Regions from separate parts of the Serratia sp. AS12 genome, predicted to be linked through region 1. Evidence: riboswitches for the same ligand, from Rfam matches in the RefSeq annotation. Region 1 holds a riboswitch; each other region holds the start of a gene.
What was found. A riboswitch is a leader RNA that binds a small molecule or an ion and turns the genes downstream of it on or off. The one in region 1 is predicted to bind thiamine pyrophosphate.
Positions count from the first base shown of each region.

Region 2: another riboswitch for thiamine pyrophosphate. It lies ahead of thiC (phosphomethylpyrimidine synthase ThiC); the one in region 1 lies ahead of thiM (hydroxyethylthiazole kinase).
Region 3: another riboswitch for thiamine pyrophosphate. It lies ahead of thiB (thiamine ABC transporter substrate binding subunit); the one in region 1 lies ahead of thiM (hydroxyethylthiazole kinase).

Region 1 covers NC_015566.1:4,039,931-4,042,128, reverse strand. Annotated here, with positions in the region: gene SERAS12_RS18875 (class I SAM-dependent methyltransferase) at 1-95, opposite strand, end outside; gene SERAS12_RS18870 (GNAT family N-acetyltransferase) at 461-889, opposite strand; TPP riboswitch at 958-1,049, shown strand; gene thiM (hydroxyethylthiazole kinase) at 1,086-1,880, shown strand; gene thiD (bifunctional hydroxymethylpyrimidine kinase/phosphomethylpyrimidine kinase) at 1,877-2,198, shown strand, end outside.
Region 2 covers NC_015566.1:285,345-287,542, forward strand. Annotated here, with positions in the region: gene thiC (phosphomethylpyrimidine synthase ThiC) at 1-1,082, opposite strand, end outside; TPP riboswitch at 1,197-1,320, opposite strand; gene SERAS12_RS01285 (Rsd/AlgQ family anti-sigma factor) at 1,360-1,863, opposite strand; gene nudC (NAD(+) diphosphatase) at 1,963-2,198, shown strand, end outside.
Region 3 covers NC_015566.1:751,445-753,642, forward strand. Annotated here, with positions in the region: gene thiP (thiamine/thiamine pyrophosphate ABC transporter permease ThiP) at 1-385, opposite strand, end outside; gene thiB (thiamine ABC transporter substrate binding subunit) at 361-1,347, opposite strand; TPP riboswitch at 1,403-1,528, opposite strand; gene sgrR (HTH-type transcriptional regulator SgrR) at 1,566-2,198, opposite strand, start outside.

The DNA.
Region 1 (2,198 bases):
TGGGCGAACTGATAGCCGGGCACCAGCGTCAGAATACGGCGATCGTAGTCTGCCGCCGCAGCGTCCGGGAAACGGGTATCCGTTTGATGTTGCATGTCCATTCCTTGAATAGCCTGTAAGAGGTAAACCGGAGGATAGTCTTTAACGCAAATGAAATCCATTCGCATTGTTGCGTTGGCGCTGGGCAGTGCTGAAAGGCCCTCGGTACAGGGCAGCTAACATCCCTGCGATGCAGGATATCGTTTTGCGGGGGCTGTAGTCTGAGCCGTGCCAGAGGCCTGAGGTTGATGACAAAGTTGTCTTTGAGTCCGAGATACCCGGGCCTAGCGCACCGAGGGGCGCTCCGACGGCCAAGGCCGTTACGACCCCTTCGGCACGCTCTCCCTAATAACGGGCTTTGTCAGCAGTCTGAGGCCTGACGATGTCAGGCCTTTTCCAGTTCGGCTCACAGCGGGTGAGGCTATTTTTTAGGCGAGTGCAGCAGGTAGTATTCTTCTCCGCCGTCGTCGTTGCCGATGGTTATCTTTTGCCAGCCATGCTTATGGTAAAACGCCAGCGCCTTCTCGTTTTTCACCAGGCATTTCAGCGAACCGGTAGCGGTAAAGGTTCGCTCCGCCGCTTGCAGCAGGGCCGTGCCGACGCCGCGTGGCGGCAAGTGAGGATCGACATACAGGTTGTGAATAAAGTTATCCTGGCGATAAATCGAGACGAACCCCAGTAGTTTTCCCTGATCTTCCGCCACCCAGATATCCTCGCCCAGCGTCGAGCGGTCGAAATCCTCCAGCCGGTAATCTTCGGTATCGCGCCACGTGAACGCCGCCTTGCGCGCAGCCAGATAAAGGGTGCGCAGGAACGGGCGATCGGCTTCTCGGTAGGGTCTTGTTTGCATGGCAGCTCCTTTTTATTTTTTGACACTATAGCGCGATTGACCTCACCGGCAGCAACCCCAATAATGGCCTCCTTGACTCGGGGTGCCCCAAGGGGCTGAGATTTTACCCGTATTACCTGATCTGGATTATGCCAGCGTAGGGAAGTCTCGGTGCCCCAGCCGGTACCCGCCTTCTTGAACGCCGGTTGGGAGGAATATGTTCGCTCGACCTGATGCTTTACCCGGCGCCCGCGCCGCGGCCTGTCTGACCCAATTTAAACAACGGCCCCCGCTGATCCACTGCCTGACCAACGAAGTGGTGCAGGAGCTCACGGCTAACGTATTGCTGGCGCTTGGCGCTTCCCCGGCGATGGTGGTGGAACCGACCGAAGCGGCGCAGTTCAGCCAGATGGCGAGTGCCCTGTTAATCAACATCGGCACTCTCAATGCCTCGCGCGCCGAATCCATGCTGGCGGCGGTAGAGGCCGCCAATTTGGCGGGAACGCCCTGGACGCTGGATCCGGTGGCGGTAGGTGGGTTGGCGTATCGCACCGCCTTTGCCCGTCGTTTGCTGGGCGAGAAGCCGGCGGCAATCCGTGGCAACGCGTCTGAAATTATGGCGCTGAGCGGCCGGCAGGCCGCCGGGCGTGGCGTAGACAGCACCGACGACTCGCTGGCGGCTTTGCCGGCGGCACGCGAACTGGCGCAGCTCAGCGGCGCGGTGGTGGCGGTAACCGGCGTGGTGGATTACATCACCGATGGCCGGCGCGACTGGGCGGTCGCCGGTGGCGATGCGCTGATGACGCGGGTGGTGGGCACCGGTTGCGCCCTGTCGGCGGTGGTGGCGGCATTTTGCAGCCTGCCGGGCGATCGGTTGGACAACGTCGCGACCGCTTGCCGTGTGATGTCGCTTTGCGGCGAGCGGGCCACGCACCGAGCTGCGGGGCCGGGCAGCTTTACCCCGGCGTTTCTCGACGCCCTGTATCAACTGCGTGCGGAGGAGCTGCAATGAAACGGATTAACGCTTTGACCATCGCCGGCACCGATCCGAGCGGCGGCGCCGGCATCCAGGCCGATCTGAAAGCCTTTTCTGCCTTGGGGGCTTACGGCACTTCCGTGATCACCGCGCTGGTGGCGCAAAATACCCGTGGCGTGCAGTCGGTATATAACATCGATCCGGCGTTTGTCGCCGCCCAGCTGGATTCGGTATTCAGCGACGTGCGCATCGACAGCGCCAAAATCGGCATGCTGGCCAACGCCGATATCGTGCAGGCAGTGGCCGAACGTCTGCGCCACTACCGGCCGCCGTTCGTGGTGCTGGATACGGTGA
Region 2 (2,198 bases), 1.7 Mb from region 1:
ATGATCGAACCGCCACGAGAGACGATGCCGGTCAGGCGTTTGGCGGTCATCGGCACATAACGCAGCAGCACACCGGCGTGGATGGTGAAGTAGTCGACGCCTTGCTCCGCCTGCTCCAGCAGCGTATCGCGGAACATTTCCCAGGTCAGACTCTCGGCCACGCCGTTCACTTTTTCCAGCGCCTGATAGATAGGTACCGTGCCGATCGGCACCGGGCTGTTACGCAGGATCCATTCACGGGTTTCGTGGATATAACGGCCGGTGGACAAATCCATCACGGTGTCCGCACCCCAGCGGGTGGACCACACCAGCTTCTCCACTTCTTCTTCGATTGACGAAGTCACTGCCGAATTACCGATATTGGCGTTGACCTTCACCAGGAAGTTACGGCCGATGATCATCGGTTCGGATTCCGGGTGGTTGATGTTAGCGGGAATGATGGCGCGGCCGGCGGCCACTTCCTGGCGAACGAATTCCGGCGTGATGTTTTGCGGCAGATTGGCGCCCCAGCTTTGACCTGGATGCTGGTGGCGCAGTACTTCGCCGCGGATACGCTCACGGCCCATGTTTTCGCGGATGGCGATGAATTCCATTTCCGGGGTGACGATGCCGGCGCGAGCGTAGTGCAACTGGGTGACGCATTTGCCCGGTTGCGCCTTGCGCGGCAGCGGCAGATGTTCGAAGCGCAGATGATCCAACCCTTCGTCCGCCAGGCGCTGCTGAGTGAATCCGGAACTGACGCCTGTGAGGGCTTCGGTATCGCCACGTTCTTCGATCCAGCCGGCGCGCAGTTTCGCCAGGCCGCGATGCACATCGAGCTCGGATTGCGGATCGCCGTACGGGCCGGCGGTGTCATATACCGGGATAGCTTCGTTCTGCTCGTATTGCGGGTTGTCTTTGTCACCGCCAATCAGCGTCGGGCTGAGCTGGATTTCACGCATCGGGACCAGCACATCGCTGCGTGAGCCTTGCAGATAGATGCGGTGTGAATTGGGAAAGGATACGCCTTGCAGAGTGTCGATAAACTGCTGGGCTTCTTCGCGCTGTTCTTTACGGGCGCGCGGTTTTTTAACGTTAGACATAGCAAATTCCTACCAGTGTAATGAGTGGGGAAAATTGCTTGTCTGGAGCTCGGAGGGAGTAATGATACTGGCCGGCAAGGCGGAGTATCCCCGTTCGGGAAGCCCTGCCAGTGGCGATAGATTACTCTTGTTCCCTTCGCGGGTATTAACCCGATCAGGTTCCGCGGATCCCGAATTAACGGTCTCAGCCTGGCCAATTTGATGAGCAAATCAGCGCTAGGCACTCCGACAAGATGCCCTCCAGTATAGGAGGGATAATAAAAAAAACTACAAAATTCTAACGCGTCTGATCCAGCGCTTTATCCGGCAGCGGTTGCTGCGAGGCTTCGGTCGCCAGTTGGATCAGCTTATCTTCCAGGGCAAAACGTGCCGCAAGTGTTTCACCGATATCCGACAGCGCCTGGTGGAATTCGATGCACACGTCCTGATCGATATCCACTTCGGTATAGCGATCGTGGAAAGCCATGATCTGCTCGGTATTGACCCAAAGTTTGGGATAGATGTTCACCGATAGCGCCATTTTCGGACTCGGTGCGGCTTCCACTTGTTTGATAATTCTGTCATAGATATGAAAATGCCCGGCAGAGAGATAATCCACCAAATTATGGCAAAAGTTCTCCAGCGCTTTTTCATTCAGCGGCGTATGCTTTTCTTTGTTCGGTTTGATGCCCACGAGGGTGCAATAGGCGACGAGCAACTGCTTGCGCGCCTGAAGCCATTGATCAACTAATTCATTACTACCACCAACGCGCTGAGTCAGGCTTTCCAAACGGTTGAGCATGTTTGACTCCGTAAGTAATAAAAAGTAACAGTAAGTTATTAAAATGTAACAAGGCCGATTTGTAGAGTGCCAGTGAAGCTGAGGTTGTGCAACAACGATATGGAACTTGCATTAACGGGTAATGAAAATGGCTGGTGGATCGTCAGCCATGAAAGCAAGCTTTGGTTACCGCACGGTGAATTGCCGTTCGGTTCGGCGGCGTCGTTTTCCCTGCTGGGGCGAATGGCGCGCACCATTGGTGAATGGGAAGGGCTGCCGGTGTGGCTGGTGCGCCAGACGATGCCGCAGGATATGGGCTCGGTGCGCCAACTGCTCGAGCTCGATCGCGGGTTGTT
Region 3 (2,198 bases), 2.2 Mb from region 1:
CGAGCCAGCCGCACAGCAATGCCAGCCAGCCCTGCCGGCCATACACGCTGAGCAGGCCGAACACCGCCACCAATACCGGCAGCACCAGCGTCATGGCGCACAGCCGCAGCAGCAACAGCCGGCCGGGAAAGCGGCGGCGATACAGCGCGCGGGCCAGCGCGATGGCGGGTAGCACCGAGATCAGCGCGGACAGCAACGCCTGCCAGAAGGTAAAGCGGACTACGTGCCACAGATAGCTGTCCTGCCACAGGCCACGCCAATCGCTTTCCGGTGCGTGCCGCCACAGCGAGCTCATCGCCAGCGCGGCGACGGTCAGGATCAGGCCGGCGGCCAGCAGCCCCGGCCAGAGCCAGTGCGGGATCAGCGGCTGACGGCGGTTTGCCATGCCCGGATCCAGCTACCGCGTTGTTTGGCGACCTCTTCGGCGCTGTATTGCAGCGCGGTCTGGGGTACGGTCATTTGCTCAAAACCGGCCGGCAGTTGAGTCTTGATCACCGGGTACATCCAGTTACCGGTTGGAATGGTGTTCTGGAACGCCGGGGTCACCATAAACTGCATGAAGCGCTCCGCCAGCTCAGGCTGCTTGCTGGCCTTGAGCTTGCCTGCCACTTCAACCTGCAGATAATGGCCCTCGCTGAAGTTGGCCGCGGCGTAGCTGTCTTTCTTCTCTTCGATCAGATGATAAGCCGGGGAGGTGGTGTAGCTGAGCACCAGATCGCCTTCGCCTTTCAGGAACAGGCCGTAGGCTTCACTCCAACCCTTGGTGACGGTGACGGTTTTCTTCGCCAGTTTCTGCCAGGCTTCCGGCGCTTTATCGCCAAACACTTTCTGCATCCACAGCAGCAGGCCCAGGCCTGGGGTGCTGGTGCGCGGATCTTCGTAGATCACCTTCCAGTTTTGATCGCCGTTGACCAGTTCCTGCAGGCTCTTTGGTGGGTTCTTCAGCTTTTCTTTGTTGTAAACGAAGGCAAAGTAGCCGTAGTCATAAGGCACGAAGGTTTTATCCTGCCAGCCGCCCGGCACGCTCAGTTTGGCGCCGTCAACGCGGCTTGGCGCGAATAAACCCGTTTGTTGCGCGGCCTGCAGCAGGTTGTTGTCCAGCCCCAGCACCACGTCGGCGGTGCTGTTTTTCCCTTCCATGCGCAGGCGGTTAAGCAGCGAAACGCCGTCTTCCAGCGCGACGAATTTCAGCTCGCAGTTGCAGTCTGCTTCAAATGCTTTTTTCACCGCCGGGCCTGGGCCCCAGTCGGCCGCGAAGGAATCATAGGTGTAGACCGTCAACGTGGGCTTGGCAAACGCCGGTGCGGCGCACAACAACAGTAATAAGGGCAGGCTTTTTTTGACCACTTTGCACTCCTGAAAGATAAGGGGGCAAAGGTATCTGAGGGCGAGGTGATTACACCGGGTCGCTATGCTCAAATCCCTCCGCCGGTATTGACCGGATCAGGTTCGACGGGTTTGTTCTCAGCAAAACCTGCACGTCGCGTTTTCATCGCGCCGCCGCCGTTTCGCACCCCGTTGAGACGGCGCTATTGTAGAGATTAACGGGCGCCGGCGAAAGGCGCTTATGCTTCCGGCGGCGCAAACCAGGCGGATTTAAAATCAAACCAGCCAAGGGTGTTCATGCGCACACCGCGCATGCTGCGCTGGCCGTGCAGTTGCAGCCAATGATGAAACAGCGGGTGTAACTGGTGACCGCTGACCAACCGTTGGCAAAAATCCGCCAGCGGCAGGGCATTGGCGCGCCATAACGCCGCATCTGCGGCGAGATCGTCATTCATGCAATGCTGCATCAACGGCAACTCATACAGGGTGGCGAACAGCGAGAACTCCAGCGGCAGGTAGAAGTTGGCGCTACCCAGCCACAGATCGCTGGTGGCCTCTCCTTTATGCCAGGCGTCGTAGTTCACCGTCTGCACGTTAAGCCGTACCCCGTGCAGCGCCAGCAGCGGTTCAATTGCCTGCTCAATCGCCTGGAATTCCGAGTGCTCGCTGTAGTAAGTCAGCGTCAGCTCGGTTAACCCGGCCGGCTTTGGCTGCTGCGCCAGCGCACGATTGTGATGCCAGCGCGGCAGGATGCCATAGGCCGGTGACCAATAGCGCTGATAAACCGCTCCGGCATTGCTCAGCAGCGAGATGGGGTTAATCAGCTCGCACAGCCAACTGCGAATGGCCGGATCGGCCGCCAGAGGAGAGCG